2 regions of the Kitasatospora paranensis genome follow, and region 2 is predicted to be linked to the other one. Evidence: riboswitches for the same ligand, from Rfam matches in the RefSeq annotation. Region 2 holds a riboswitch; the other holds the start of a gene.
The links. Region 2 has a riboswitch for glycine ahead of gcvP (aminomethyl-transferring glycine dehydrogenase). Riboswitches for the same ligand answer to the same signal wherever they lie in the genome.

Region 1: it holds a riboswitch for glycine, as region 2 does, so the genes downstream of both, gcvT (glycine cleavage system aminomethyltransferase GcvT) here and gcvP (aminomethyl-transferring glycine dehydrogenase) in region 2, are expected to answer to the same signal.

Annotation. Positions count from the first base shown of each region.
Region 1 covers NZ_BAABKV010000001.1:5,478,375-5,492,812, forward strand. Annotated here, with positions in the region: partial or broken gene glyA (serine hydroxymethyltransferase) at 1-748, opposite strand, end outside; gene gcvH (glycine cleavage system protein GcvH) at 886-1,260, opposite strand; gene gcvT (glycine cleavage system aminomethyltransferase GcvT) at 1,337-2,455, opposite strand; glycine riboswitch at 2,641-2,741, opposite strand; gene ABEB13_RS26285 (enhanced serine sensitivity protein SseB C-terminal domain-containing protein) at 2,855-3,649, shown strand; partial or broken gene ABEB13_RS26290 (enhanced serine sensitivity protein SseB C-terminal domain-containing protein) at 3,817-4,691, shown strand; partial or broken gene ABEB13_RS26295 (ABC transporter permease) at 5,318-6,306, shown strand; gene ABEB13_RS26300 (ABC transporter substrate-binding protein) at 6,402-8,171, shown strand; gene ABEB13_RS26305 (ABC transporter permease) at 8,290-9,288, shown strand; gene ABEB13_RS26310 (ABC transporter ATP-binding protein) at 9,285-10,346, shown strand; gene ABEB13_RS26315 (ABC transporter ATP-binding protein) at 10,381-11,427, shown strand; gene ABEB13_RS26320 (hypothetical protein) at 11,496-11,627, opposite strand; gene ABEB13_RS26325 (VOC family protein) at 11,702-12,151, shown strand; gene ABEB13_RS26330 (class I SAM-dependent methyltransferase) at 12,205-13,005, shown strand; gene ABEB13_RS26335 (ferritin-like domain-containing protein) at 13,131-13,910, shown strand; gene ABEB13_RS26340 (trimeric intracellular cation channel family protein) at 14,015-14,438, shown strand, end outside.
Region 2 covers NZ_BAABKV010000001.1:1,866,208-1,880,645, forward strand. Annotated here, with positions in the region: gene ABEB13_RS09410 (hypothetical protein) at 1-287, shown strand, start outside; gene ABEB13_RS09415 (DUF5999 family protein) at 626-817, shown strand; gene gcvP (aminomethyl-transferring glycine dehydrogenase) at 931-3,804, opposite strand; glycine riboswitch at 3,893-4,027, opposite strand; glycine riboswitch at 4,028-4,132, opposite strand; gene ABEB13_RS09425 (DUF2382 domain-containing protein) at 4,369-5,682, shown strand; gene ABEB13_RS09430 (MFS transporter) at 5,882-7,369, shown strand; partial or broken gene ABEB13_RS40440 (DNA polymerase IV) at 7,384-8,959, opposite strand; gene ABEB13_RS09445 (SanA/YdcF family protein) at 9,046-9,753, opposite strand; partial or broken gene ABEB13_RS09450 (MerR family transcriptional regulator) at 9,983-10,671, opposite strand; gene ABEB13_RS09455 (bifunctional nuclease family protein) at 10,910-11,380, opposite strand; gene ftsR (transcriptional regulator FtsR) at 11,484-12,173, opposite strand; gene ABEB13_RS09465 (FHA domain-containing protein) at 12,292-13,176, opposite strand; gene ABEB13_RS09470 (DUF881 domain-containing protein) at 13,378-14,121, opposite strand; gene ABEB13_RS09475 (small basic family protein) at 14,384-14,438, opposite strand, start outside.

The DNA of each region.
Region 1 (14,438 bases), 3.6 Mb from region 2:
ATCTTCTTCGCCCACTCGGCCTTGGAGAGGATGACGCCGCCGCGCGGGCCGCCCAGGGTCTTGTGGGTGGTGGTGGTGACCACGTCGGCGTACGGCACCGGCGAGGGTGCAGGCCCGCGGCGACCAGACCGGCGAAGTGCGCCATGTCGACCATGAGCAGTGCGCCGACCTCGTCCGCGATGCGGCGGAACTCGGCGAAGTCCAGCTGGCGCGGGTAGGCGGACCAGCCGGCGATGATCAGCTTCGGCTGGTGCTCCTTGGCGAGGCGCTCGACCTCGGCCATGTCGACCTGGCCGGACTTCTCGTCCACGTGGTACGCGGCCACGTTGTAGAGCTTGCCGGAGAAGTTGATCTTCATGCCGTGGGTGAGGTGGCCGCCGTGCGCCAGGCTCAGGCCCAGGATGGTGTCGCCCGGCTGGATCAGGGCGAACATCGCGGCCGCATTGGCCTGCGCGCCGGAGTGCGGCTGCACGTTGGCGTGCTCGGCGCCGAACAGCGCCTTCACCCGGTCGATCGCGATCTGCTCGGCCACGTCGACGTGCTCGCAGCCGCCGTAGTAGCGCTTGCCGGGGTAGCCCTCGGCGTACTTGTTGGTCAGGACCGAGCCCTGGGCCTCCATGACCGCCACCGGGGCGAAGTTCTCGGAGGCGATCATTTCGAGGGTGGTCTGCTGGCGGTGCAGCTCGGCGTCGACCGCGGCCGCGATCTCCGGGTCGAGCGCGTGCAGGGACTGGTTGAGAACCGTCATGAGGTGGTGTCTCCCCTAGGGCGGTGAAGGAGCGCCGCGCGCGGCAGCGCCGGCCGGCAGGACGGCGGGCGACGCGCGGGCCAGGGGCCGGAGGGGGCGGCCGCCGCGCTGCGACCGCCCCGGGGGTGGAGCGGCGGTCAGCCGCCGATGAAGGCGGTGTACGCGTCGGCGTCGAGCAGCTCGTCGGTCGCCTCGACGCGGACCTTGAACAGCCAGCCGCCCTCGAACGGGGCGCTGTTCACCAGCGAGTTGTCGTCGATCACGGCCTGGTTGACCTCGACGATCTCACCGGTGGCCGGCGAGTACAGGTCGCTGACCGACTTGGTGGACTCGAGCTCACCGCAGGTCTCACCCGCGGTGACGGTGTCACCGACCTCGGGGAGCTGGACGTACACGATGTCGCCGAGCGCGTCCGCCGCGTGGGCGGTGATGCCGACGGTCGACACCCCGTCCTCGGCGGCGGTCAGCCACTCGTGCTCCTTGGTGTACTGCAGGTGCTTGGGGTTGCTCATGGCGTCATTCTCCAGGATGGCAAGAGGGAAGGGCGGAGCGGTCCGCTGGGCGGACCCGGGGATGGCGGATCGGGCCTCAGCGGGCGCGCTTGTAGAACGGCAGCGCCACGACCTCGACGGGCTCGTGCTTGCCGCGCACGTCGACCGCGACCGCGGTGCCGGGCTCCGCGTGCGCCGCGTCCAGGTAGGCGATGGCGATCGGCCGGCCGAGGGTCGGGGAGGGCGTGCCCGAGGTGATCCGGCCGATCACGGTGCCGTCGGCGTCGACCACGTCGTACTCGGCCCGCGGCACCCGCTTGCCCTCGGAGACCAGGCCGACCAGCTTGCGCGGCGGGTTGGACTCCGCCTCCGCCGCGGCCTGCTCCAGCGCCTTGCGGCCGACGAACGCGCCGTCGTTGGTGGTCTTGTCGAAGCGCACCACCCGGCCCAGGCCCGCGTCGAACGGGGTCAGGTCGGTGGACAGCTCGTGGCCGTACAGCGGCATGCCCGCCTCCAGGCGCAGCGTGTCGCGGCAGGACAGGCCGCACGGCACCAGGCCGGCGCCCGTGCCGGCCTCGGTCAGCGCCTGCCAGAGGTGCTCGGCGTCGGCCGGGGCGCAGAAGACCTCGAAGCCGTCCTCGCCGGTGTAGCCGGTGCGGGCCAGCCACACCTGGCGGCCGGCCACGGTGGCGGGCAGCAGCGCGTAGTACTTGAGGCCGGGCAGGTCGGCGTCGGTGACCGAGGCGAGGATGCCGTTGGCCTCCGGGCCCTGGACGGCGATCAGCGCGTAGGCGTCCCGGTCGTCGCGCACGACGGCGTCGAAGCCCTCGGCGCGCTCGGTCAGCGCGTCCAGCACGACCTGCGCGTTGGAGGCGTTGGCGACCACCATGTACTCGTCCTCCGCGGTGCGGTAGACGATGAGGTCGTCGAGGATGCCGCCGTCCTCGCGGCAGATCATCGTGTAGCGGGCGCGCAGTACGCCGAGCGCCGAGATGAAGCCGACCAGGGCGTGGTCCAGCATCGCGCCGGCCTGCGGGCCGCTGACGGTGATCTCGCCCATGTGCGAGAGGTCGAACAGGCCGGCCCGGTTGCGGACGGCGAGGTGCTCCTCGCGCTCGCTGCCGTAACGCAGCGGCATGTCCCAGCCGGCGAAGTCGGTCATCGTGGCACCGAGCGAGCGGTGCAGCGCGTCGAGCGCGGTGTGACGGAGGGACATGACGGACGGACTCCTTGGCTGCTTGCGGGCACGCGTGGGCCCTTCCCGCCCGCGAACGGGCACGGAAGGTGTGGAGTCTCCCCGTCTGTCGTCAACAACCTGAGAGCTTCACCGCCTCCTCCAAGGATGGCGGCTTGCACCGTGGGTGGGCGCACGGCGCGGCCGTGTCCACTTTCCAGATGTGCCTCGCCCGTGCGGTAGGGGGCCTGAGAGATTCCGGGGAGGACTTGCTCCTTCGGCGCCGGGCGCGCCCTGTCGGGCGTCCGGACTCTCCCGCGCGGGTTCGAGCGGCCAGTATGAGGTTGTCGGTACAGCGGGCTCATCATGGCATGCCGCCGACCCTGATGGGAGAGGGGAGGCCCGCTAGGCTCTGTCCTGAGGTCGATCGAAGGGGCGTTCATGGGGTATCCGGCGGGCGAGGCACAGGCGTGGGCCGCACCCGGAGAGGCGCCGGAGGGCGGCGGCTGGCCGGTCAACGAACTGGAACAGGTGCTCACCGCGGCGCTCGGCGACCCCGGCGCGACACCCCGGGTCATCGAGGTGCTCGCGCGCAGCCAGGTGTGGATCCCGCTGCCGGCCGGCGCCGACCCGCAGGGCGCCTCCCTGGACCTGCCGACGATCGAGCTGGCGGGCTCCCCGTACGTGCCGGTGTTCTCCTCGCAGGAGCAGTTCCTCCAGCACGCGCCGGGGATGGCCTTCGCGATCGCCCCGGTGTGGGAGTTCGCCCGCGGCCTGCCGCTCGGCATCGGCATCGCGGTCAACCCCGAGGCGCCGGTCGGCCTCCCGGTGCCGCCGGAGGGCGTGGCGGAGCTGCGCCGCGGGCCGCGGGACGACCGCTGGGCCGCCGAACCGCTCCCCGAGGGCGCCGCGGTCGCGCTGCGTGAGCCCGAGCCGCACCAGGAGCCCTACGCCTTCCTGGCCGCCGCGACCGCCGAACTCGCCGCCGTCCCGGGCGTGCTGACGGCCCGTCGGGCGCTCGCCCGGGTGGAGGCGGACGCGCCGCAGCTGTACGTCGGCGTCCAGCTGGACCCGCAGTGGCCGGCCGAACCCGCGCAGGTCAACGAGGCGCTCGGGCGGGCGCTGGGAACCGCGCCGCCGCCGTGGGGCGTCCACCTGGTGCTGCTCGACCTGGCCGACGACCCGGTGGTCGAGTGGCTGGTCACCCGGGTCGCGCCGTTCTACGTGCGCGGATGACCCGTCCGGCCCCGGCCCTGGGGGCCGGGAGGGGGAATGCGGTATGACGCCTGTCGGCCACGCCCAATAGGGTGCTCCCCGACAGTTGGGGACGACGGTCCACACGAGCGGTGGAACACGGAGCGGACGGGGCGCGACGACGTGAGAGAGCGGAGCGGGGCGGGCGCATGAGCGCGGCAGCGGCTGGTGGCGCGTCCGGCCAGTGGGGCCGGACGCCGGAAGGCGACCCGGGCGCCATCGAGCGCGCCCTCGGTGCGGTCGGCCCGGAGCGCTGGGAGGCCTACGAGGAGCTGCTGCGCGCCCTGGCCGGCGGCCAGGTGTGGATGCTGCTCTGGCACGGCACCCCCGGCAGCCCCGACGCCCAGTACGGGAACATGGACATCAGCGGGCACGGGTACGCGCCCGCGGTCACCTCCCCGAGCAGCTCGCCGCCAGCGGCTGGGCCCGCGCCCACGAGGTCATCCCCGGCGCGGAGATCGCCGCGGCGCTCTTCCGCACCCGCTGGGGCCTGTGGCTCAACCCGCACGCCCCCGGCGGCGGCGTCGGCGTCCCCTGGGCGGACCTGCGCCGGATCGCGCTGGGCCTGGACCGGCTGCCCGCCGGTCCGCTGCAGCTGAGCGAACCGCAGGTGCACGCCCCGCAGTTCTACGCCCTGCTGGAACAGCAGGCCGGCGAGGTGCGGCCGTTGCGCGCGCTGCGCCGTGCCTGGGTGCAGCCCGTGCTCGGCGAGCCGTACCTGGCCATCGGCCTGGACCTGTACGACACCTCCCCGCCGGCCGTGGAGGCGGCCCGGGCGCTGGTGCAACGCGCGGCCGCGCTCGCCCCCGAGGGGCTGGCGGTCTCCACCGTGGCGGTGGCCGACGAGTTCGACCCGGTGGCGCTCTGGATGAGGGCGAACGCCCGGCCGTTCTTCGACCGCGACGCCCAGTACGGGCAGCCGCAGGCCCCCGCGCCCTACCCGCCCTACGGTTACTCTCCGCAACCGGCTCCGGGGCACCAGGGCTGGCCGCAACAGCCCTGGCAGGGCTACCCCGGGCGCTGACGGCGCCTGCTCCCCACCACCGTCCGAGGCGCCGCGCGCCCGGGCAGTGGCGGCATTCCGCCACTGGCGTTATCCCGCCGTTTTCTGCGGGGCCGCTGGTCCTGGCTCTTTCGTGGCGTCATCCCGCCGTTGGCGACCTTACGTCAGCATGCGTCTTGTCGGTTTTGTTTCAACGATGTGAAGACGCCTATTCGTCCGGCTTTGCCGTGCATGCGGTAGATCACAGTTGGGCATCCTTCGGTTTCCCCTCTGGCGGAAGGCCGCTCCGATAACGGAGAGTGCTGCACACGCAGTGCGCGAGCCGAGCCCCACAAAGGCGAACGCGCACCTCGTCCGCTGAACCGCGCGATGTGCATGCCGCGCTCTCCAGCACCCAGCACGCCCGAAGTACCTGCTTCCGCACAGACCGGACCTCCACCGCGCGGCCTCCGCCGCTCACCGGACTCCGGCACCCCCGAAAACGAACTCTGCACCGCCGCACCGGCGTACGGAACCACCGCACCGCTCTGCACCGCACCTGTCGCGAACTCCGGACCGTCCGAGGTCCGGGCCCTGACCGGGCCCGGGTCGCCTCGCCGACCGGAACCGTGGGCCGGCCACCGTCGGCGAGGGGAACGAACTGACTCATGACCACACCCATCGAGACCACCGGCTCAGCGAGGCCTGAGGCCCCGCCCGCGGGCGGCCCGTCCAAGAGCATCCAAGGACGCTCTCCCGGACGGATCGCCTGGGACCGGCTGAAGCGGGACAAGGTCGCCCTCGCGGGCGGCGCCGTGGTGCTCCTGCTGATCCTTGCCGCGATCTTCGCCCCCGTGCTGACCTCGCTCCTCGGCCACCCGGTCGACGAACCGCACCCGGACCAGATCAACCCCGACCTGGGCCTGCCCAAGGGCGCCTACGGCGGGATGAGCAGCGACTTCCTGCTCGGCGTCGACCCGACCTTCGGTCGCGACGTCTTCAGCCGGATCCTCTACGGCGCCCGCATCTCGCTCACGGTGGCCTTCCTGGCCGCCGGCGTCTCCGTGCTGATCGGCGTGGTGCTCGGTGCCGCGGCCGGCTACTTCGGCGGCTGGATCGACTCGGCGATCAGCCGGGTGATGGACGTGCTGCTGGCCTTCCCGCAGCTGCTGTTCTCCATCGCCCTGGTCTCGGTCATGCCCAACTCGCTGCTCGGCCTCAGCGGCAGCGGCGTGCGGATGGCGATCCTGGTGCTGGTGATCGGCTTCTTCGGCTGGCCGTACATCGGACGCATCGTCCGCGGCCAGGCGCTGTCGCTCCGGCACCGCGAGTTCGTCGACGCCGCCCGCAGCCTGGGCGCCGGCAGCCTGCACATCCTGTTCCGGGAGCTGCTGCCGAACCTGGTCGCCCCGATCCTCGTCTACGCGACGCTGATCATCCCGACCAACATCCTCAGCGAGGCGGCGCTCAGCTTCCTTGGAGCGGGCGTGAAGCCCCCACGCCGTCCTGGGGTCAGATGCTCTCCGACGCGACCAAGATCTACCAGGTCGACCCGACGTACATGGTCGTCCCCGGCATCGCGATCTTCGTCACGGTGCTCGCCTTCAACCTCTTCGGTGACGGCCTGCGCGACGCCCTCGACCCCAAGGGCAACTAGTCCAGCCCTCCCTCAAGACCCGGCAGGCCCCTCTCAGCCTGCCCGCCCCCGGCGGACCCTTCGTGCCCGCACATCATCAGGAGGATTCCTCACCCATGAAGCGCAACAGGACACTTGCCGCAGCCTCCCTCGTGGCTGCCCTGGCTCTGACCACTGCGGCCTGCGGCGGCACCAAGGGCGGCACCAGCGACACCGCGACCAAGGGCGCGTCGGCGGGTGGCTTCAACGCCGCCGTGGACAAGGTGCTGAACCCCTCCGACAAGAAGGGCGGCACGCTCAACCTCTGGACGAGCACCGACGTCGACTCCCTCGACCCGGGCCGTGCGTACTACGCCTCCGTCTGGAACTACGAGCGCTTCTACGCCCGTACCCTGCTGGCCTTCGACGGCAAGGCGGGCAAGGACAGCCTCAAGCTCGTCCCGGACCTCGCGGCCAACCAGCCGGCGGTCGCCTCGGACGGCAAGACCTACACCTTCCACCTGAAGCAGGGTCTGAAGTTCGAGGACGGCTCCCCGATCACCTCGAAGGACATCAAGTACGGCATCGAGCGCATCTTCGCGCAGGACGTCGTCTCCGGTGGCCCGACCTACCTGATCCAGTCCCTGGACCAGGGCCAGAACTACCCCGGCCCGTACAAGGACACCGACCCGAACAAGCTGGGCCTGAAGACGGTCGAGACCCCGGACGACGGCACCATCATCTTCCACCTGGCCAAGCCGGACTCCTCCTTCCCGTACCTGCTGGCCATGGGCTCCGCCTCGCCCGTCCCGCAGAAGCTGGACACCGGCGCCAAGTACGGCGACAAGCCGGTCTCCTCCGGCCCGTACAAGTTCAGCAAGGTCGAGCCGGGCAAGGGCTACGAGCTCGTCCGCAACCCCAACTGGGACCCGACCAGCGACCCGTTCCGCAAGGCGCTGCCGGACGTCGTCAAGCTGACGGTCACCACCAACGCCGACGACATGGACGCGCGTCTGCTGGACGGCTCCGCCGACATCGACTGGGGCCAGACCGGTCTGTCCCAGGCCGCCCAGGTCAAGGTCCTCCAGGACCCGAAGCTGAAGGCCAACACGGACGACCCGTACAACGGCTTCATCCGCTTCATCGCGCTGAACCAGAAGGTCGCGCCCTTCGACAACATCCACTGCCGCAAGGCGGTGCTGTACGCGGCCGACACCACCGCCCTGCAGACCGCCCGCGGCGGCTCGGTGGCCGGTTCGACCTTCGGCAACATGCTGCCCCCGAACATCCTCGGCTCGGACGACTACGACCCGTTCGGCCTGACCAAGGGCAAGCCCGACCTGGAGAAGGCCAAGGCCGAGCTCAAGGACTGCGGCAAGGAGGGTGGCTTCACCACCACCATCGCCGTCCGTGGCAACAAGGCCAAGGAGGTCAACACCGCCGTCGCGCTGCAGACCGCCCTCAAGGCGATCAACGTCACGGTCAACGTCGACCAGTACGACGGCAAGCTGCTCGCCTCCGTCGCCGGTGCGCCGGACGTCGTCCACCAGAAGGGCTACGGCCTGATCGTCGCCGGCTGGGGTGCCGACTACCCGAACGGCGCCGGCTACATGCAGCCCCTGATGGACAGCCGCTTCATCACCAAGAACGGCAACAGCAACTACCCGGAGACCTCGGACCCCGCGGTCGACAAGCTGTTCGACCAGGCTGCCGCCGAGGTCGACCCGGCCAAGGCCGCCGACATCTACAAGCAGATCAACCACAAGGTCGTCGACACCGCCGTGTGGCTGCCCGTCGTCGCCGACAAGGCGCTCAACTACCGCAACCCGCGCCTGACCAACGTCTACATCACCGACGCGTTCGGCGAGGTCGACTTCCAGGCGCTCGGCGTCTCCGACGGCAAGTGACCTGCCCCGTCCTCACCCCGTAGTTCGCAAAGCTAGTCCGAAGGGCAGGTGAAGGTCCCGCCCGGGCCGGCCGCCACCCCCACAGGGGAGGCGCCGGCCCGGGGCGGGCCCGACCGCAGTGCTCGTGTATCTCATTCGACGGCTCGTCAACGTCGTCGCCATGCTGCTGGTGGTCTCCGCGGTCACCTTTGGCATCTTCTTCATGGTGCCCAAGCTCACCGGGACAGACCCCGCGCTCCTCTACGTCGGCAAGATCGCCGACAAGGTGGCCGTCGAGGGCATCCGTCACAAGATGGGCCTCGACAAGCCCATCCTCGAGCAGTACCTCCTGTTCCTGAAGGGCCTGTTCGTCGGGCGCGACTACAGCACCGGCGTGGACATCACCCACTGCTCCGCGCCGTGCTTCGGTTACTCCTTCAAGACCGAGCAGGAGGTGTGGCCCGTCCTGCTCGACCGGTTGGGCGTCACCGCCTCGCTCGCCGCCGGCGCGTCCCTGCTGTGGCTCGTGTTCGGCACCGCGACCGGCGTGGTCTCGGCGCTGCGCCGCCGCACCGCGATCGACCGCATCACCATGACCACCGCCCTGGCCGGCGTCTCGCTGCCGATCTACTTCACCGGCATGCTCGCCAGCGCGATCTTCGTCTACCAGCTCGGCTGGTTCCCGCACGACTACGTGAACCTCGGCGACGACCCGGTCGGCTGGTTCCAGAACCTCGTGCTGCCGTGGGTCACCCTCGCGTTCCTGTACGCGGCGACCTACGCCCGTCTCACCCGCGCCACCCTGCTCGAAGTGCTCGGCGAGGACTACATCCGCACCGCCCGGGCCAAGGGCCTCGGCGAGCGGACGGTCATCGGCAAGCACGCCATGCGCTCCACGCTCACCCCGATCCTCACCGTCTTCGGTATGGACCTCGGAGCCCTGATCGGCGGCGCGGTGCTCACCGAGACGACCTTCAACTTCCGTGGCCTCGGCTACGAGGCGGTCGCCGCGGTCAGCTCCAGCGACCTGCCGGTGATCATGGGTGTCACGCTCTTCGCCGGCTTCTTCATCATCATTGCCAACCTGCTGGTTGACGTGTTGTACGCCGTTGTCGATCCCCGCGTGAGGCTGGCATGAGCAAGACGCTGAACACCCAGAAGCCGTCCGCGTTCCTCTCGGTCCGCGACCTGCGGGTGCACTTCCCCACCGAGGACGGCCTGGTCAAGTCCGTCGACGGGCTGACCTTCGACCTGGAGAAGGGCAAGACCCTCGGCATCGTGGGCGAGTCCGGCTCCGGCAAGTCGGTCACCTCGCTGTCGATCATGGGCCTGCACCGCGTCGGCACCAAGCGCGGTGCCCCGCGGATCTCCGGCGAGGTCTGGCTCGACGGCGAGGAGCTGATCGGCGCCGACCCCGAGCGGGTGCGCAAGCTGCGGGGCCAGAAGATGGCCATGATCTTCCAGGACCCGCTGACGGCGATGCACCCCTACTACTCGGTGGGCGCGCAGATCGTCGAGGGCTACCGGGCGCACCACCCCGGCACCTCCAAGAAGCAGGCCCGCACCCGGGCGATCGAGATGCTCGACCGGGTCGGCATCCCGCAGCCCGACAAGCGCGTGGACGCCTACCCGCACGAGTTCTCCGGCGGCATGCGCCAGCGCGCGATGATCGCCATGGCCCTGGTCAACGACCCGTCGCTGCTGATCGCGGACGAGCCGACCACCGCCCTGGACGTCACGGTCCAGGCGCAGATCCTGGACCTCATCCGGGACCTGCAGAAGGAGTTCGGCTCGGCCGTTGTCATCATCACCCACGACCTCGGCGTGGTGGCCGAGCTCGCCGACGACATCCTGGTGATGTACGGCGGCAAGTCGGTCGAGCGCGGACCGGCCGCGACCCTCTTCGAGTCGCCCGAGCACCCCTACACCTGGGGTCTGCTCGGTTCGATGCCCCGGCTCGACCGGGAGCTCCAGGACCGGCTGATCCCCGTCCAGGGCACCCCGCCGAGCCTGATCAACGTTCCGTCGGGCTGCGCCTTCCACCCGCGCTGCCCGTACGCCGAACTGACGGCGGGCCGTTCCACGACCGAGGTGCCCGTGCTGGCGGAGGCCGCCCCGCGGCACCACGCGGCCTGCCACCTGCCGATCGCCGAACGGCACCGGATCTTCGCCGAAGAGATCGCGCCCCGGCTGTGACCCGGCCGCACGTACCACAATCAGGAGACAACCGATGAGGGACAGTCAGACGGCGGCGATCCCCGCACCTGCGTCCGCGTCCGACCGTGAGCCGCTGCTCAAGGTGACCGGTCTGGCCAAGCACTTCCCGATCACCAAGGGGCTGCTGCGCCGCCAGAACGGCGCCGTCCGGGCCGTGGACGGGCTGGACTTCGCGGTCAACGCCGGCGAGACCCTCGGTGTGGTCGGCGAGTCCGGCTGCGGCAAGTCGACCATGGGCCGCCTGGTCACCCGGCTGGAGGAGCCGACCGGCGGCAGGATCGAGTTCGAGGGCCACGACATCACCCACCTGGGTGTCTCGGCGATGCGTCCGCTGCGCCGCGACATCCAGATGATCTTCCAGGACCCGTACTCCTCGCTGAACCCCCGGCACACCGTCGGCACCATCATCGGGGCGCCGTTCCGGCTGCAGAAGGTGGCCACCGAGGGCGGCACCAAGCGGGCCGTGCAGGACCTGATGGCGCTGTGCGGCCTCAGCCCGGAGCACTACAACCGCTACCCGCACGAGTTCTCCGGCGGCCAGCGGCAGCGCATCGGCATCGCCCGCGCGCTGGCGCTCAAGCCGAAGATGATCGTCGCGGACGAGCCGGTGTCGGCGCTGGACGTGTCGATCCAGGCGCAGGTGGTCAACCTGCTGGACGACCTCCAGAACGAGCTCGGCCTGACCTACCTGATCATCGCGCACGACCTCTCGGTGGTCCGGCACGTCTCGGACCGGGTCGCGGTGATGTACCTGGGCAAGATCGTCGAGATCGCGGACCGCGACTCGCTGTACGCCACGCCGATGCACCCGTACACCAACGCGCTGATGTCCGCGGTGCCGGTGCCGGACCCGCGCCGCAAGGAGCGCCGCGAGCGCATCCTGCTCACCGGTGACGTCCCGTCGCCGCTCAACCCGCCGAGCGGCTGCCGCTTCCGCACCCGCTGCTGGAAGGCACAGGACGTCTGCGCCACCCAGGAGCCGCCGCTGGTCGCGGCGAAGGCCGGCCACCAGGTGGCCTGCCACTTCCCGGAGAACCCGGTGGGCGTGCAGGGGTTCTGACGATCCCGCACGACGTGCCCGGCCGCAGGCCCGGATGCCCCGCGCATCCGGGCCTGCGGTGTCCGCGGTCAGGCCGGGCCGAGCCGGAGTGCGATCCCGTCGGGGGAGGTCAGCAGCTCCCCCACCCGCCCGGGCGGGTGGGGGACGGTGCGGGGGACGCCGATCCGCCAGCCGGCGCCGCGGGTGAGTCCGGTGGGCATCTCCGGGCTCCTTCGGGTGAGTGCCGTGCCCCGGGGGTTGCGGGCGCCGCCCCTCCACCACTATGACCGGTGGCATGACTCTGGAGTGGAAGATCGTCGTGGACTGCGCGGCCCCGCGGGCCCAGGCCGCCTTCTGGGCCGAGGCCCTCGGGTATCTGGTGGAGGACCACTCCTCTCTGATCGAGCACCTGCTGGGGCTCGGCACGATCACCGCCGAGGCGTACACCGAGGAGGGCGGCCGCAAGGTCTGGCACACCGCCGCCGCCGTCCGCCACCCCGACGACCCGGTCGACCCGGTCAGCGGGATGGGCCGCGGCCGCCGGATCCTGTTCCAGGCCGTGCCCGAGCCGAAGACCGTCAAGAACCGCCTCCACCTCGACCTGCACGCCGGCCCGGAGCGCCGCGAGGAGGAGGTCGCGCGGCTAACGGGGCTGGGGGCCACCGTGCTCGCCCGGATCGACGAGCCGGGCAGCCGGCACGTCACCATGGCCGACCCGGAGGGCAACGAGTTCTGCGTCCAGTAGCCGTGCCAGACTGGCCGCCGGCACGGCCGGCGACCACCGGCAGAGGGACGGACATGGAGAACTTCGCGGACTTCGAGCGGCGCGGCTGGGCGCGGCGCAGCACCACCTACGACGGCGGCTTCGGCGCGATGACCGCGGGCCTGCACCGGGCCCTGCTCGACCGTGCCGCGGTCGGCCCGGGCGGCCGGCTGCTGGAGGTGGGCTGCGGCACCGGCCGGCTCGCCGCCCTGGCCGCGGCCGGCGGCGCCCGGGTGGTGGCCACCGACGCGGTGCTGCCGATGGCCGCCGCGGCCGCCGCCGCGCTGCCCGGCACCCCGGTGCTGGCCGCCGTGCTGCCGGGGCTGCCCTTCGCCGACGGTGTGTTCGACGCCGTGGTCGGCGCCTTCGTGGTCAACCACGTCCCGGACCCGCCGGCCGCGCTCGCCGACCTCGCCCGGGTGGTCGTCCGCGGCGGCCGGGTGGTGCTGTCCTGCTGGGACGCGCTCGCCCGCAACCGGGCGCAGGGCGTCTTCGCCGAGGCGGTGGCCGACGCCGACGCCGACGGCCCGCCGCGGGCCCGCCGCGCGCCCTCGCCGTTCGCCCGGTACGGCGATCCGGACACGCTGACCGGCCTGCTGGGCGCCGCGGGCCTGGTGGACGTCCGGGTGGAGCGGGCCGACTGGACGCACCGCGTGGACCCGGACGACTGGTGGTACCACGTGCTGGGCGGCACCGTGCTCACCGCTTCGCTGATCGAGGACCGGGCGCCCGCCGACCTCGCCCGGATCCGGGCGGCCTACGACCGGCTCGCAGCGCCGTACGCCGCGGCCGGCTTCCCGGTGGCGGCCCTGGTCGCCGTCGGCACCCGGCGGTAGCCGTTCCTCCGTCCGGGCGAGCGCGCGGCCCGTGCTGTTGCACGCCCCGGATCGGCTGCGTTCACTGACGGTGTCCGGATCCGATTCGAGGTAGGCCCCTGAGGTGGCCCGGGGAGTGGGGCGAGATGCTGTCCGCACGCAGCCTGTTCCAGGAGATCCACGACGACGACGAGGCGTTCCGCCTGTTCTGCAGCATCGCGGCCAAGGGCGAGGACCAGGGCGGCTGGGAGAACGGCCGGATCTCCCGGCTGGTCACCGACCAGGTGCTCGCCCCCAAGGTGGCCCGGCACGGCGCCGACGAGGACAAGCACGGGCGGATCTTCAACGCCCTGCTGCACAAGCGCGGGCTCGGCCCGGTCGCCGTCCCCGACGACACGGACTACACGATGATGCTGGAGCGCCAGGGCATCGGCCTCGCGCACAGCCGGCTGCGCCGGGACGAGCCGCTCGGCGAGGCGGACGTGATCACCTACCTCGCGCACAGCCGGGTGACCGAGCAGCGGGCCGCCGAGCAGATGCAGCTGCTGAAGAAGGTCTTCGGGGACCACCCGGACATCGGCCGCGCGGTGCGGATGATCTCCGCGGACGAGGACAACCACCTCGCGTTCTGCCACGAGGAGCTGCTGCGGCTGGCCGCCGCCGGGCACGGCCGCAGCATCCTGCGGGTCCTCCAGCAGACCGCGCGGGCGGAGATCCGCACCTACCGCGACGTCAGTCTCGCCGTGATGGCGCACATGGGCCGGATCCTGGGCTGGCCCCGGGCCAAGTCCCTGCTGCTGGCGGCCGGCATCCACGCCGTCTACGGCTGGGAGCGGGCGGTGGGCTGGCGGCGGATGACCACCCTGGTGATGCCCGAGCGGCGCAACGCCCTCGGCGGCCCGGCCCCGCAGGAGTCCATCGCCTGACGGTCGCGGCCGAGCCCGCCCCCGCGTTCCGTACACCACCCGGCCGGCCTCGGGGCCACCGGGGCCGCGCCGGTACGACGATCGCACCCAGGGAGACTTGGCCGGTGAGTTCGCACATCTTCTCCCCGGGGCTGCAACAGGCCCTGGACCTGGTCGGCATCTTCGTCTTCGCACTGTCCGGCGGCCTGCTGGCCGTCCGCAAGAACATGGACATCTTCGGCATCTGCGTCCTGGCGGAGGCCACCGCACTGGGCGGCGGCGTCATGCGGGACCTGGTCATCGGGGCGACCCCGGTCGCCGCGTTCAGCAACCTCGGCTACTTCTCCACCCCGCTCGCCGCCGGCCTCGTGGTCTTCTTCCTGCACCCCGAGGTCGAGCGGATCAACCGCGCCGTGCAGACCCTCGACGCGGCCGGCCTCGGCCTGTTCTGCGTCACCGGCACCATCAAGGCGCACGACTACGGCCTCGGCTTCGTCGCGTCCGTCGCCCTCGGCATGCTCACCGCGGCGGGCGGCGGCGTCATCCGCG
Region 2 (14,438 bases):
CCGGCCCGTACCTGGACTCCACGGTGCAGGCGCTGCGGCAGGCCTGGCAGCTGGCACAGGGCTCGCGCATCCGGCACCAGCCGCGGCTGCTGTCGATGCCCGGGCACTACGCCACCGCGCTGTGGCTGACCGGCCCCGAGCCGGGCGGGGCGGACGACCTGCTGATCCCGCTGTCGCCGGCGCCGCTCGGGGTCACGGCGCACCGGGTGTACCAGGCGGGCGAGCTGCTCACCGCGCTGGACCGCCCCGAGGTGGACGGCGCACCCCTGCTGCTCGGGCGGGGCTGACGGGGAGGGGCCGGCCCGAGGAGGGCGCATCACCCGGACGGGCCATCGGCCCTGACTCGACAGGGTCAGGCGGCCGGTGGCCCGTCCGGGCGTTGCGGCCGCCGCCCGCCGCCTGAACGGGTGATCTCCGGACGCGGGTTGTGGCGCATGTCACGAAACAGCTGCGAGACGGACCGCGGATGCCGACACTGGGAACCAGCGTGGGAGCGGGCTCTGTCCTACCCACCGGAGCGTCGACTCACACCTGGGCCGGCGAGTGAGGATCCGCCGGCAGGGCGGCACGCCTCGGGGGGTGCCGTGCGGTGGGGCGGGATCATGAGCAAAGCGAGGTACGAGCTGTGTGCCAGCACCGTCCTGAGTGCCCTTCGGCGGAGTCGGCCGACCGCGAAGCGGCCGTACCGGTGGCCCGCCACCCCGAGCAGGGCTGGAGCCTGCTCTGCAACGGTGTCCTGCTGTTCGAGGACACCGGCGAACTCCTCCCCGACGGCCGGGTGATCGCCCCGCGCCGCCCGCTGGCCGTGGCCGCCTGAGGCGGCCGGGGGTCGTCCGACAACGCGCAGGGGCGCGGGGCCGCGCCCGGCCCGGGAGCAACTGGTGCTCCCCGGTCCGTGCGCAGGCCCCGCGCCCCTGTCGGTGCCCGGGATCAGGCGCCGTACTCGTCCAGCGGCGGGCAGGAGCAGACCAGGTTCCGGTCGCCGTAGGCGCCGTCGATGCGGCTCACCGGCGGCCAGTACTTGTCGGCCGGGTTGACGCCGGCCGGGAAGACGGCCACCTCGCGGCTGTAGGCGTGCGCCCAGTCGCCGGCCAGGCGGGCCGCGATGTGCGGCGCGTTGCGCAGCGGGTTGTCCTCGGCGTCCCACTCACCGGAGCCGACCTTCTCGATCTCCGCGCGGATCTCGATCATCGCGGCGCAGAACCGGTCGATCTCGTGCAGGTCCTCGGACTCGGTCGGCTCGATCATCAGCGTGCCGGCCACCGGGAACGACATCGTCGGTGCGTGGAAGCCGTAGTCGATCAGGCGCTTGGCGATGTCGTCGACGGTGACGCCGGTCGCCTTGGTGAGCGGGCGCAGGTCGATGATGCACTCGTGCGCGACCAGGCCGCCGGGGCCGGTGTAGAGCACCGGGTAGTACGGCGCGAGCCGCTTGGCGATGTAGTTGGCGTTCAGCACGGCCACCTGGGTGGCGCGCTTGAGGCCCTCGCCGCCCATCAGCCGGACGTACGCCCAGGAGATCGGCAGGATCGCCGCCGAGCCCCACGGCGCGGCCGAGATCGGGCCGACGCCGGTGGCCGGGCCGGCCTCCGGCTGGAGCGGGTGGTTGGGCAGGTACGGGGCGAGGTGCTCGCGCACGGCCACCGGGCCGACGCCCGGGCCGCCGCCGCCGTGCGGGATGCAGAAGGTCTTGTGCAGGTTGAGGTGCGAGACGTCCGCGCCGAACTTGCCCGGCTTGGCGAGGCCGACCAGGGCGTTCAGGTTGGCGCCGTCGACGTAGACCTGGCCGCCGGCCTCGTGCACCATGGCGCAGATCTGGGTGATCTCGGTCTCGAACACGCCGTGGGTGGACGGGTAGGTGACCATCAGCACGGACAGCTGGTCGCGGTGCTGCTCGATCTTGGCCTTGAGGTCCTCGACGTCGACGTCGCCGTCGGTGAGGGTCTTGACCACGACGACCCGCATGCCGGCCATCACCGCGGAGGCCGCGTTGGTGCCGTGCGCGGACGACGGGATCAGGCAGACGTCGCGCTGGGTGTCGCCGTTGGCGTGGTGGTAGGCGCGGACGGCCAGCAGACCGGCCAGCTCGCCCTGGGAGCCGGCGTTCGGCTGGATGGAGACGGCGTCGTAGCCGGTCACCTCGACGAGCTGCTGCTCCAGGCCGTGGATCAGGCTGAGGAAGCCCTGCACCTGCTCGGCCGGGGCGAAGGGGTGGAGCTGGCCGAACTCGGGCCAGGTCACCGGCTCCATCTCGGTGGTCGCGTTGAGCTTCATGGTGCACGAGCCCAGCGGGATCATGCCGCGGTCCAGCGCGTAGTCGCGGTCCGAGAGGCGGCGCAGGTAGCGCAGCATCGCGGTCTCCGAGCGGTGGCTGTGGAAGACCGGGTGGGTGAGGTACTCGTCCTCGCGCAGCAGCGCGGCGGGCAGCACGTCGGCCGTCTCGGCGAGCTCGGCGCCCCGGACACCGAACGCACCGAGGACGGCGGTCAGGTGCTCGCGGGTGGTGGTCTCGTCGCAGGAGATCGAGACGGTGTCGGCGTCGGCCCGGTACAGGTTGACGCCGGCCGCGCGGGCGGCGGCGACGACCTCGTCGGCGCGGCCCGGGACGCGGGCGGTGACGGTGTCGAAGAACGTGCCGTGCACGAGCTCGACGCCGCCGGCGCGCAGACCCTCGGCGAGCGCCGCGGCGTAGCGGTGGGTGCGGCGGGCGATGTCGGCGAGGCCGTCCGGGCCGTGGTAGACGGCGTACATCGAGGCCATCACGGCGAGCAGCACCTGGGCGGTGCAGATGTTGCTGGTGGCCTTCTCGCGGCGGATGTGCTGCTCACGGGTCTGCAGGGCGAGGCGGTAGGCGCGGTTGCCGTCGGCGTCGACCGAGACGCCGACCAGGCGGCCGGGCAGGTTCCGGGCGTACTCGGCGCGCACGGCGAGGTAGCCGGCGTGCGGGCCGCCGAAGCCCATCGGGACACCGAAGCGCTGCGAGGTGCCGCAGGCGATGTCGGCGCCCAGCTCGCCCGGGGACTTCAGCAGCGTGAGGGCGAGCAGGTCGGAGGCGACGGCGACGACCGCGCCCAGGCCGTGGGCCTGCTCGATGACCGGGGCGAGCTCGCGGACGGCGCCGGAGGCGCCCGGGTACTGGAGCAGCACGCCGAAGACGCCGCGCTCGGCGATCTCGGCCGGGATGCCGTCGGACAGGTCGGCGACGACCACCTCGACACCGGTCGGCACGGCACGGGTCTCGATCACCGCGACGGTCTGCGGGAGGGTGTCGGCGTCGATCAGGAAGACGCCGCCCTTGACCTTGGTGACGCGGCGGGCCAGCGCCATCGCCTCGGCGGCGGCGGTGCCCTCGTCGAGCAGCGAGGAGCCGGAGGTGGCCAGGCCGGTCAGGTCGGAGACCACGGTCTGGAAGTTGAGCAGCGCCTCCAGGCGGCCCTGCGAGATCTCCGGCTGGTACGGGGTGTAGGCGGTGTACCAGGCGGGGTTCTCGAGCACGTTGCGCAGGATGACCGGCGGCGTGAAGGTGCCGTAGTAGCCGAGGCCGATCATCGGGGTGAGGACCTGGTTGCGGTCGGCGAGCTCGCGGAGCTCGGCGAGCACCTGGGCCTCGCTGCGGCCGGCCGGCAGCCCGAGGGCGGTCAGGCTGCGGATGGCCTCGGGCACGGCCGCGTCGGACAGCTCGTCCAGGGAGCCGTAGCCGACCTGGGCCAGCATCTTGTCCTGGGCGGCCGTGTCGGGGCCGATGTGGCGGGTCTCGAAGGGGCTGGCCGCTTCGAGCTCGGTGAGAGTCGGCTGGGCGTTCATGGGGGTCGAGGCCTCCTGGTCACGGACCGGCGGGGGTGCGCGCGACGGCCGGCCGCCGTGGGGGGCCAGGAACGCACGAACCCGTCAGGCCTCCCCCTCTGTCATCGGTACCTGAGAGCTTCGCCGTACCGGCGCCCGGAGGCATCCTGTCGACTTGCACCGTCGGTGAGGGTGGTACCGGCGGCTCCTGTGCCAACGGCCCTGCCCTGCTTTCCAGAGTGACCTATCCCACGCGGTACGGATGCCTGAGAGATTCCGGGGAGGAGTTGCTCCTTCGGCGCCCCGTCCCGCCAGTTCAGCGGGGTGGGGACTCTCCCGCGCGGGCTCGGCGGTCGCCGCCCAGGGTACCAGCGGGACCCGGGTGGATCACGGCTGCTGTGACGGCCGTCGCACGGCCGCCGGTCGGAGGCGCCGTCGCCCGGACGGAGCAGGGCCGCCCACGGACGGACGTGCTCCGCTCGCCGCCATCCGGTTCGTGGCGTTTCGTGTGAGATGGCGTCTGGCCAGCTCCTCCAGCCGCCCCCGTCCCCGACGACCGCAGGAGCAGGTGCACTGGAGGACAGCGTGCAGACCGATATCGATCCGCGAGACCTGATCGGGCACAAGGCGGTCGACCGGAACGGTGACAAGATCGGCACGGTCGACGAGGTCTATCTCGACGACGCGACCGGTGAGCCCGAGTGGGCCGCGGTCCGCACCGGGATCTTCGGCCGGGACGCCTTCGTCCCGCTGACCACCAGCGAGTTCTCGGGCGAGGAACTGCGCGTCCCGTACGACAAGTCGCTGATCAAGGAGTCCCCGGACTTCGGCGTGGGGCAGCACCTCTCACCCGCGCAGGAGTTGCAGCTGTACCGCTACTACGGGCTGGACACCTCCGGCAACGGGCGGCCGACCGCCCCGCCGGCGGCCGCGGCGCCGGTGGGCACCGGTCGGGCGCAGGACGCGGAATTCGGCGCGGTGTCCGGCCGTCCGGCGGCCGGCGGCCCGGACGGCGGGCATGCCCGCGCCGACGGCGGCGCCGTGCACGACCGGGCGGTCGAGGAGCAGCGGCCGACGGCCGGGCCGGCCACCGCGCCGCAGCCCGAGGCGGCCCGGGGCACCGGACGCCCCGCGGACGGCACGGCGTCCCACGGGGCGGCGGCCGACCCGCGTCCGGCGGCGCAGACCCTCGTCGACAACGTCCGCCGGCTGCCCACCGCGGCTGCCACCCAGGCCGCCCAGGGCACCCAGGTCGCCGCCCGGCCCGCCCCGTCCGCGCAGTCCGCCCCGTCCGCCGCCCGGACGGCGGCCTCGACGGCGGCCCCCAGCGGCCCGGTCGAGGTGACCTGCCGCGAGGAGCGGCTGGACATCAGCACCGAGTGGCACGTGCTCGGCACGGCACGGCTGCGCAAGTACGTGACCTCCGAGGCGGTCGAGCGGCGGGTGCCGGTGGTGCGCGAGCGGGTGCGCGTGGAGCGGGTGCCGGTCACCGACGCCGAGCGGGCGTCGCTGACGGAGCAGGAGATCGCCGAGGCCATGGAGGAGGTCACCCTGCGCGAGGAGCGCCCGGTGGTCCGCAAGTACCTGGCGCCGGTCGAGCGGGTGCGGCTGGTGGTCGAGCGGTACACCGAGGAGGAGGTGGTCCGCGAGGAGCTGCGGCGCGAGCAGGTCGAGGTCCACGACGGCACCGCCCAGCAGCCGCACGGCCCGCAGCAGGCCGACCGGGCCGCCGCACCGCAGAACCGTCCGGCCGCGGCCGACGGCGGCCACGGGCAGGCCGCCGCACCCCATGCCGGGCCGGCCCCCGTGCACTCCGCCGGGCCGGTGCCGGCCGGCGTGGCCGCACGGACGGCTTCGCCCAACGGGACGGTGCGGCCGGAGTCGCTGCGGCCCTCCTGAGCCGGCGTCCCTCAGGCCCCGGCCCGCTGCAGCGGGCCGGGGCCTGCGCGTTGCCCAAACTTCACCGATCGATATTTGACACACTGAAGTATTGGCGTGCATCGTTACTTCAGTTGATTCACTATCGCTCGTCTGAAGCAGTCGGGGGCCTCCGCACAGGGCTGCCCGTCCACCGGAACGGGCAGCCCTAACAGGAGGAATGAGAACCGTGAGTGAGGCCCCACAGCCCACCACCGCAGCCGAGAAGCCGAGCAGCGCGCGGGTGCTCCCCGCCCTGGTCCTCGCGATGCTGGCGTTCAGCGTGGTGCAGACCGCGGTCGTCCCGATCCTGCCGTCGCTGGCCAAGGAACTGAACGTCTCCGGCTCCAGCATCACCTGGCTGATGACGGCCAACCTGCTCTCGGCAGCCGTCCTCACCCCGCTGCTCGGCCGCTTCGGCGACCTGCGCGGACGCAAGCCGATGCTGCTCGTCTCGCTGGCCGGCCTCGTGGCCGGCTCCGCCCTCGCCGTCGGCACGCACTCCTTCACCTGGCTGGTCGTCGCCCGCGTCCTGCAGGGCGCCGGCGGTGGCGTGCTCCCGCTCGCCATCAGCATCGTCCGCGACGAACTGCCTCGCCAGAAGGTCACCGGCGGCGTCGCCGCGATCAGCGCCTCGATGGGCGTCGGCAGCGGCCTCGGCCTGGTCGCCACCGGCCTGCTGCTGGAGCACTGGAACTACAAGTCCATCTTCTGGATGGGCCTCGCCTTCGGCCTGCTCGCCATCGCCCTGGTCGCGATCCGGGTGCCGAGCGACCCCGTCGTCGACAAGGAGGGCGGCGCCGACCCGCTCGGCGCGATCACCCTCGCCGGCTGGCTCTCCGCGCTGCTCGTCGCCGTCAGCCAGGGCAACCACTGGGGCTGGACCTCCACCCGCACCCTCGGCCTCTTCGCCGTCGCCGCCGTCGTCGCCCTGGTCTGGATCCTCATCGAGGTCAAGGTCACCCACCCGCTCGTCGACATGAAGATGCTGTCCCGCCCCGCGGTCGCCTTCACCAACATCTCCGGCCTGCTGATGGGCTTCGGGATGTACGGCTCCTTCATGGTGATCAGCAACTTCGCCCAGACCCCGGACAAGCTCGCCCACTACGGCTTCACCGCCACCGTGCTGCACGCCGGCGTCATGCTGCTGCCGTCCGCGCTCGGCTCGATGGTCGCCGCGCCGCTCGGCGCGCTGATGATCGCCCGCCGCGGCCCGCGCCTGCCGCTGGTCCTCGGCGGCGTGCTCGGCGCGGCCTCGATGGCCTACCTCGCCCTGCGCCACAGCCACGAGTTCGACATCTACTTCGCCTCGGCCGTCTTCGGCCTCGGCGTCGGCCTCGCCTACGCGGCCATGCCCGCCTACATCAACGGCGCCGTGCCCGCCGAGCAGAGCGGCATCGCCAACGGCATGAACGCCGTGCTGCGCACCGTCGGCGGCGCCATCGGCACCGCCGTGATGGCCGCCATCCTCACCGGCGACACGATGAAGCTGCCGATCCCGATCGCGCTGCCCACCCTGCACGCCTACGAGCACGCCTTCTGGACGGCCGCCGCGATGTGCATCGTCGCCGGCCTGGTGCCGTTCGCGATCCGCCGGATCAAGTCGACCGACGCGCCCGCCGCAGCCGAACCGGCCGCCGCGCCCGCGCTCGCCAGGACCGACGCCTGACGAGGCGTCCCCTCTCACGCCGCCGGACACGGCGTGAGAGGGCCGGGCCGCCCGGTGGCCGGTCGTGGGATCACGACCACCGGGCGGCCTGGCCCGCCGAGCGGCCCCGCATCCGGGACGGTGCGGGGCCGCTCGGCGTTCCCGGGCAGCCGCCGGGCAGCCCGGGAGGCCGGCCGGGACGCCCCCGGGCGGGTCAGACCTGCGGCCGCAGCGGCAGCGCGCCGGAGGGCCGCAGCAGCGGATCGTCGATCGGGAAGGTACGGATCCGGCCCGGCCCGCTCTCCGGGGTCTCGAAGCGGACGGTGACCCGGCCGACCCCGCTGCCCTGTACCCAGCCCGCCCCCAGCTCCTCGTGCACCACGTCCTGCCCCGGCGACCAGCGGCGCAGCTCGGGCGCCTCCGGTTCGGCGGCCCCCTCCTCGGCCGCCGCCGGCTCCCCCACCGCCTCGGCGGCCTCCGCGGCCTCCGCCCCGGCCTCCGCCCGGGCGGCCTGCGCCGCCTGCGCGAAGAGGTCCTCCTGGGTGAAGTCGGCCAGTTGTGCCACGCCCACCCCCAGCAGTCGCACCCCGCCCGTGGTGTCCACCTGGGCGGCGAGGCGCCGCGCCGTCTCGGCGATCACCCCCGGGTCGTCGGTCGGCGCCCGCAGCGTCTCGGATCGGGTCAGCGTGGAGAAGTCGAAGCGGCGCACCTTCAGCACCACCGTCCGCCCCGACCGGCCGGTGGCGCGCAGCCGGCGGACGCAGCGCGCCGCCAGCTGGTCGATCTCGTGCAGGATGCGCTCCCGGTCGGCGAGGTCCACCTCGAAGGTGTCCTCGACCGAGACGGACTTCGCGTCGCGGTCCGCCACGACCGGCCGGTCGTCCTGCGCGGTGGCCATCAGGTACACACCCGTGCCGTGCGCACGGCCCAGCAGCTGGACGAGCTCCGCCTCGCCCGCCTCGGCCAGGTCGGCCACCGTGGTCAGCCCGGCCCGGCGCAGCGCCTGCTCGGTGGCCGGGCCGATGCCGGGCAGCGCCCGCACCGGCATCGGGCTCAGCACCGCGCGCTCGGACCCGATCTCCACCAGCACCAGGCCGTCCGGCTTGGCCTGCTCCGAGCCGATCTTGGCCATCAGCTTGGAGCCGGCCGCCCCCACCGAGGCCGTCAGCCCGGTGCGCTCCACGATGTCGGCGCGCAGGTCCTCGGCGACCGCCAGCACCAGCTGGGCCCCTCGCCCGGCCCCGCGGCGGCCAGCGCCGGGCCGTACGGACCGGCCTCCAGGTCCACGAAGGCCTCGTCCAGACTGAGCGGCTCGATCAGCGGGGAGCGCTCGCGCAGCAGGCCCATCACGATCTCGCTGTTCTGGCGGTAGGCGTCGAACCGCCCGGAGAGGAAGGCCGCGTTCGGGCAGAGCCGACGGGCCTGGGCCATCGGCATCGCCGAGTGCACACCGAACCGGCGGGCCTCGTACGACGCGGTGGAGACCACCCCGCGCCCGCCGAGCCCGCCGACGATCACCGGCTTGCCGCGCAGGCTCGGCTTGGCCGCCTGCTCCACCGCCGCGAAGAAGGCGTCCATGTCGAGGTGGATGATGCTCGGCACAGTGCGCACACGGCGATCATCCCGCAGCCCACTGACAGGTCGGCCGAACGGCCGCCCGTCCGGCGGCGTCGGCCCCTCCGGACCGGCCCCGGGGGTCAGTCCGTGCCGGCGTCGGCGAGGGCGCGGGCGATGCCGGGCTCCTTGGCGCCGAGGAACTGCGGGTCCGGGCGCAGCCACACGTTCAGTGCGGCCTTCCCGGCGCCGGGGATCTCCCGCAGCCCGCCGTAGTACCAGGTGGTGTCGTGCGGCTCCTCCACCCCGACCGCGTAGGAGTCGATCCCGGCGGCCTGACAGAGCGCCAGTGCCCGGCGGACGTGGAACCGCTGACTGACCAGCAGCGCCTGGTCGACCCCGAAGATCCGGTGCGCCCTGGTGCACGAGTCCCAGGTGTCGAATCCCGCGTAGTCGCCCACCACCCGGACGGCGGGCACCCCGTGCGCCACCAGGTAGGTGCGCATGGCGTCGGTCTCGTCGTAGTCGGTGCGGCTGTTGTCGCCGGTCACCAGGATCGCCCGGACCTTGTGCTGCCGGTAGAGGTCGAGCGCCGCGTCGAGGCGCCCGGCCAGGTAGGGCGAGGGCTCGCCGTCGAAGAGGCCCGCGCCGAACACCATCGCCACCGGTGCGGCGGGAGCCGTGCGGACGGTGCCGACCCGGTCGCCGGACCGCACCCACAGCCAGGTGCTCGGCGCCAGTGCCAGCACCGTGAGCACCACGACCGCCCGGAACCACCGGCGCCGGCCGGAGCGGCTGCCCAGGCCCGGCACGAGGGCGAGCCGGGCCGTCACCCGCCGGTGGAAGGGCAGGGAGGCGGGCAGCGGCTCCCGGAGGGGACGCAGCAGCCGCCCGCACCGGCTCCGCACCACCCGCAGCAGCGGCCGCAGCACCGGCGGCAGCGCCCGCAGTACTCCCCGGACCGCCCCGTACGCCCCTGCCGCGCGCTGCCGCACCCCACGCCCCCTTGATCGACTCGTCGATGTCCCGGACGCGGCGAGGGGCCCGGACGGTTCCCCGCCGGGCCCCTCGCGCGGGGAGTCAGACCGCGCGGTTGCGGCGCTGTGCCAGTTCGTCGGCCGGGTCCTGGCCGAGCACCGTCTCACCCGTGTCGGTGCGCTCGGCGTGCAGGCGGCCGAGGGTCGCCTCCAGCTCCTGCCAGACCGCGCCGACGGAGATGCCGAACATGCCCTGCCCGCCGCCCAGCAGTTCCACGGCCTGCGCCGGGCTGGTGCACTCGTAGACCGTGGCGCCGTCGCACATCAGGGTGAGGTCGGCCAGCCCCCGCCGAGGTCCGCGGCCTGCAGGTGGGCGACGGCCACGCGGATGTTCTGGAGCGAGACACCGGCGTCCAGCAGCCGCTTGACGACCTTGAGGAACAGGATGTCGCGGAAGGCGTAGAGCCGCTGGGCACCGGCCGGGTAGGCGGTGCGCACGCTCGGCTCCAGCAGCCCCGTGCGGGCCCAGTAGTCGAGCTGACGGTAGGTGATGCCGGCGGCGGCGCAGGCGGTCGGCCCGCGGTAGCCGATCAGCGCCGAGGTCGGCGGGATCCGTTCGATGGCCGGCTGGCCGGCCTGTACCGCGGGGAAGCGCCCCACCCGGGGCAGCTCGGGTTCGGGGGCCTCGGACGGCGGGGCGTCCCAGGCGGACGGGAGGGAACGGCGGGCGGCGCGCGGGAGGTGCACGGCACACACGCCTCCAGCGGCAGCTTCATCGCCGGTACCGCTCATGCCAACCTCCGTCCACTCGTCCTGCGGGTCGGTGACGCCCGGGTGGCCTAACCACCGGAGCCATCCCTGACGGTAGGCAGTCGCCAGAGACCCGTCAACGATCGCCACGCCGGGCTGCAGCGAAGATTTCACTCGGGCGAGTGGTTTTTCGTGCCCTCGGGGCGGGTAGGACGGCGAAAATTTGCCGACTCCACGGCCGACAGCCGTGGCGCAGCGGCCCGGCGGGGCCGCTGCCCGGCTACTGCTGGCCGCCGAAGTCCTCCGGCGAGACCTGGTCGAGGAACTCGCGGAACTTCTCGACCTCGTCCTCCTGCTCGTCCGGGATCGCGATCCCGGCCTCGGCGAGGACCTCCTCGCTGCCGAAGATCGGCGTGCCCGTCCGCAGCGCCAGAGCTATCGCGTCCGAGGGGCGGGCACTGACCTCGACCCCGCTGGCGAAGACCAGCTCGGCGTAGAAGACACCCTCGCGCAGGTCGCTGATCCGGACCTCGGTGAGCTGCTGGCCCAAGGCGTCGAGCACGTCCTTGAAAAGGTCGTGGGTCAGCGGCCGGACGGGAGTCATGCCCTGCTGGGCGAAGGCGATCGCGGTCGCCTCGCCCGGGCCGATCCAGATCGGCAGGTACCGATCGCCCCCGATCTCCCGGAGCAGCACGATCGGCTGGTTGGAAGGCATCTCCACCCGGACACCCACGACGTCGAGCTCATTCACACTGGCAACCCTATGGCCCGGGCCGCCGATAGGAAAGCGCAGCCCCTCGGAGGCGGGCCGATCCGCCGGGCACACGCACGGCCCGGCCCCCGCCCGCCGGCGGTCAGTTCGGACGCGGGCGCAGGCCCGCCTGGACCATCGCCGCGTGCAGTCGCACCGACAGCGTGGCCAGCTCGCGCGCGGTCGCCTCGGCGTGCGCCCTGGTCTGCGGGTTGCGGTGCCGCCGCAGCGGTGCCACCACCTGGTCGACCAGGGCGATCTCCCGGTCGGCGGCGGCCTTCATCGCCCGCAGGTGGCGGGGCTCCAGCCCGAACCGGCCGAGCTCGGCCACCAGCCGGGCGATCTGCAGCGCCTCGCCGTCGTAACCGCCGTCCGGACCGGCACTGACCAGCCCGTACGACTCCCACTCGACGAGTTCGCCCTCCTGGGCCTCGGCCGCGGCGAGCAGCTCGGCGCGGCCGAGCCGGACACCGAGCACGACGCCGCTGGCGGCCGCCAGCTCCCGGTCGGCCTCCTCCAGGGGGCCCGGCCGGGCCTCCGGCGCGGGCAGCGCCGGAGGGGCCTCGCCCCGCTCGATGGCGTCCAGGTGCTCGCGGATCACCCGCAGCGGCAGGTAGTGGTCGCGCTGCATGCGCAGCACGTACGCGAGCCGTTCGACGTCGGCCGCGCTGAACTTGCGGTAGCCCGAGGGGGTGCGCTGCGGGTCGACCAGCCCCTCCGCCTCCAGGAAGCGGATCTTGGAGATGGTGACCTCGGGGAAGTCGTCCCGGAGGAACGCCAGCACCGCCCCGATGGAGAGCAGTTCGTCGCGCCTCCCCGTACCTCGGCCGCACGTCGTGTGGCGGGCACGGGGGTGGCCCCGAGAGTGGTGGGAGTATTCGCGGTCACTCGGGCTCCTGCCGAAGTCGGATTCAGTACCCCCGGCCGTGGCCGGCGAAGAACACCAGCCGGTACTTGCCGATCTGCACCTCGTCGCCGTTGTTCAGCGTGACCTCGTCGATCCGCTCCCGGTTCACGTACGTGCCGTTCAGGCTGCCCACGTCGGCGACCGAGAAGCCGCCGCCGGGCAGCCGGCGGAACTCCACGTGCCGACGGGAGACCGTCACGTCGTCCAGGAAGATGTCACCCTGCGGGTGACGGCCGGCGGTGGTGAGGTCCGCGTCCAGCAGGAAGCGGCTGCCGGAGTTCGGTCCGCGCTGCACGATCAGCAGGGCCGAGCCCGGCGGCAGGGCGTCGATCGCCGCCAGCACCTCGGCCGACAGCGCCGGGGTGGCACCGGTGGACGTGGCGTTGGGGTCGTACGACTCGAGACCGGAGATCGAGATGGTCGAGGTGGTCTCGACGGCACCCTCGGCCGGCGCGCTGCGCAGCGGCGTTCCGCAGTTGGAACAGAACCGGGCCGTGACCGGGTTCTGGTTGCCGCACCGCGGACACGGAGTGGTGCCAGCCATGTTCACAGCCTCCTGGCGCGGCACACCCGGCTGGGTGTGCCCGGCGTAGGGGTCCGGGGTAAACCCTCCACCGGAGGTTGAGGGTGCTGCCGGGAAACCTATGCGCGGCGCCGCGCCCGCGTCGTGCGACGCGCCGTAGCCCGGCTGATTGCCCCCGTACGGCGTGCCGCCCTGGCCGCCGGCGTCGAGGTACTGCGGCCGCTCCACGTACTGCTCCCCCGCCGGGGCGGACCGCATGCCGGGCACGGCCGCCTCGTCCTCCATCCGGCGGTGGCGGGCGGTCGGCGCCTCGACTGCCGCCTCACGGCGGTTGTTGCGGCCGAACAGCTTCGAGAACAGACTCACGGGCGAATCCCCTTGCGTGTGACAGACCCGCCCGCGGGGCAGGGTGACAGGCTCGAACAGGCGGCATGCCCGGCATCCGGCCGGGCCCGACCAGGCGGTGGGGCGTGCCAGCCGGTTGGAACATCCCAGTGTGCCTCACCGGGGCCCCGCAACGGCCACCGGGGTTGCGGTCGGCTGACGGACCGTACGGCAGTCGGTCCGTCACTTCGCCGCCGGCTTGCCGTACTGGAGCGGCTTGGGCGTCGCGATCGCGTCCACGACGACCTTCTGCTGCTGGGTGATGGTCGCCGTGGCCTGGTCCTTCTCCAGCGTCCGCACGACACCGCCGGGGATGTTCAGCGCGGGCGTGAGGTCCTGGGGGTTCCCGACCACGGTGAACCGGAACGGCTGCGAGACGCTGCGGCCGTCGATCTGCACGCCGGACGGCGAACCGTCGGTGAAGTAGGTGCCCGCCACCACACGCACGTCGTTGATCTGAATCGCCTCCGCCCCCGCCGCTCGGAGTTCCTGCAGGGTGTCCAGCAGCATATCCGCCTTCACCTGCCCTTGGGGATCATCGATCGTGAGTACGATCCCGGGTCCCGTGGCCCGCTCGGTACCTGCCAGCACGCCCAGTTCCGTCACCTTCTTCCTGGTCTGCTCCTGGGCGTCCCTGGCCTGGTTGGAGCTGTTCTCCAACTGGGTCAGGTTCTGCTCCAGCTGCGTCTTCTCCTGCTGGAGACGCTGCTGGCGGCTGTCCAGTTCGTCGAGGATGCGGACAAGATCCTCCTGCCGCGCACCGCGCAGCTGGTTGTGGTCGTTGGTGGAACGCACCTGGATCGCCAGACCCAGCCCCAGCGCGAACAGCAGGACGGCCACGACCAGCTGGCCGCGCGAGACCCGCGGCGGCCAGAGCGCGGCCCGCAGCCTGCGCCGCGCGTCGGATGCCGGTGCGGCCGCGGGCACGGCCTCGGGCCCGGACTCGGCCTCGGCCTCGGGCCGGACTCCGCGGAGTCGGATCCGGCGGGGTCCGATTCTGCGGGGTCGGCGGGGTCGGCCGGCTCAGGGGCCTCCGCGGGCGTCGCCGGACCGGCCGTTCCGGTGGATCCGCTCACTCCGCCGGGTTCGGCGACCGCCTCGTTGCCGTCCCTGCCTTCGACGCCCTCGATGTCCTCGATGTCCTCGATGCCTTCGGGGTGCTTCTCGTCGTCTGCCACGCCCGTCCCCCTCACGCCCGGAACACGTGTCGTCTGATCGCGGCCGCGTTGGAGAAGATGCGGATG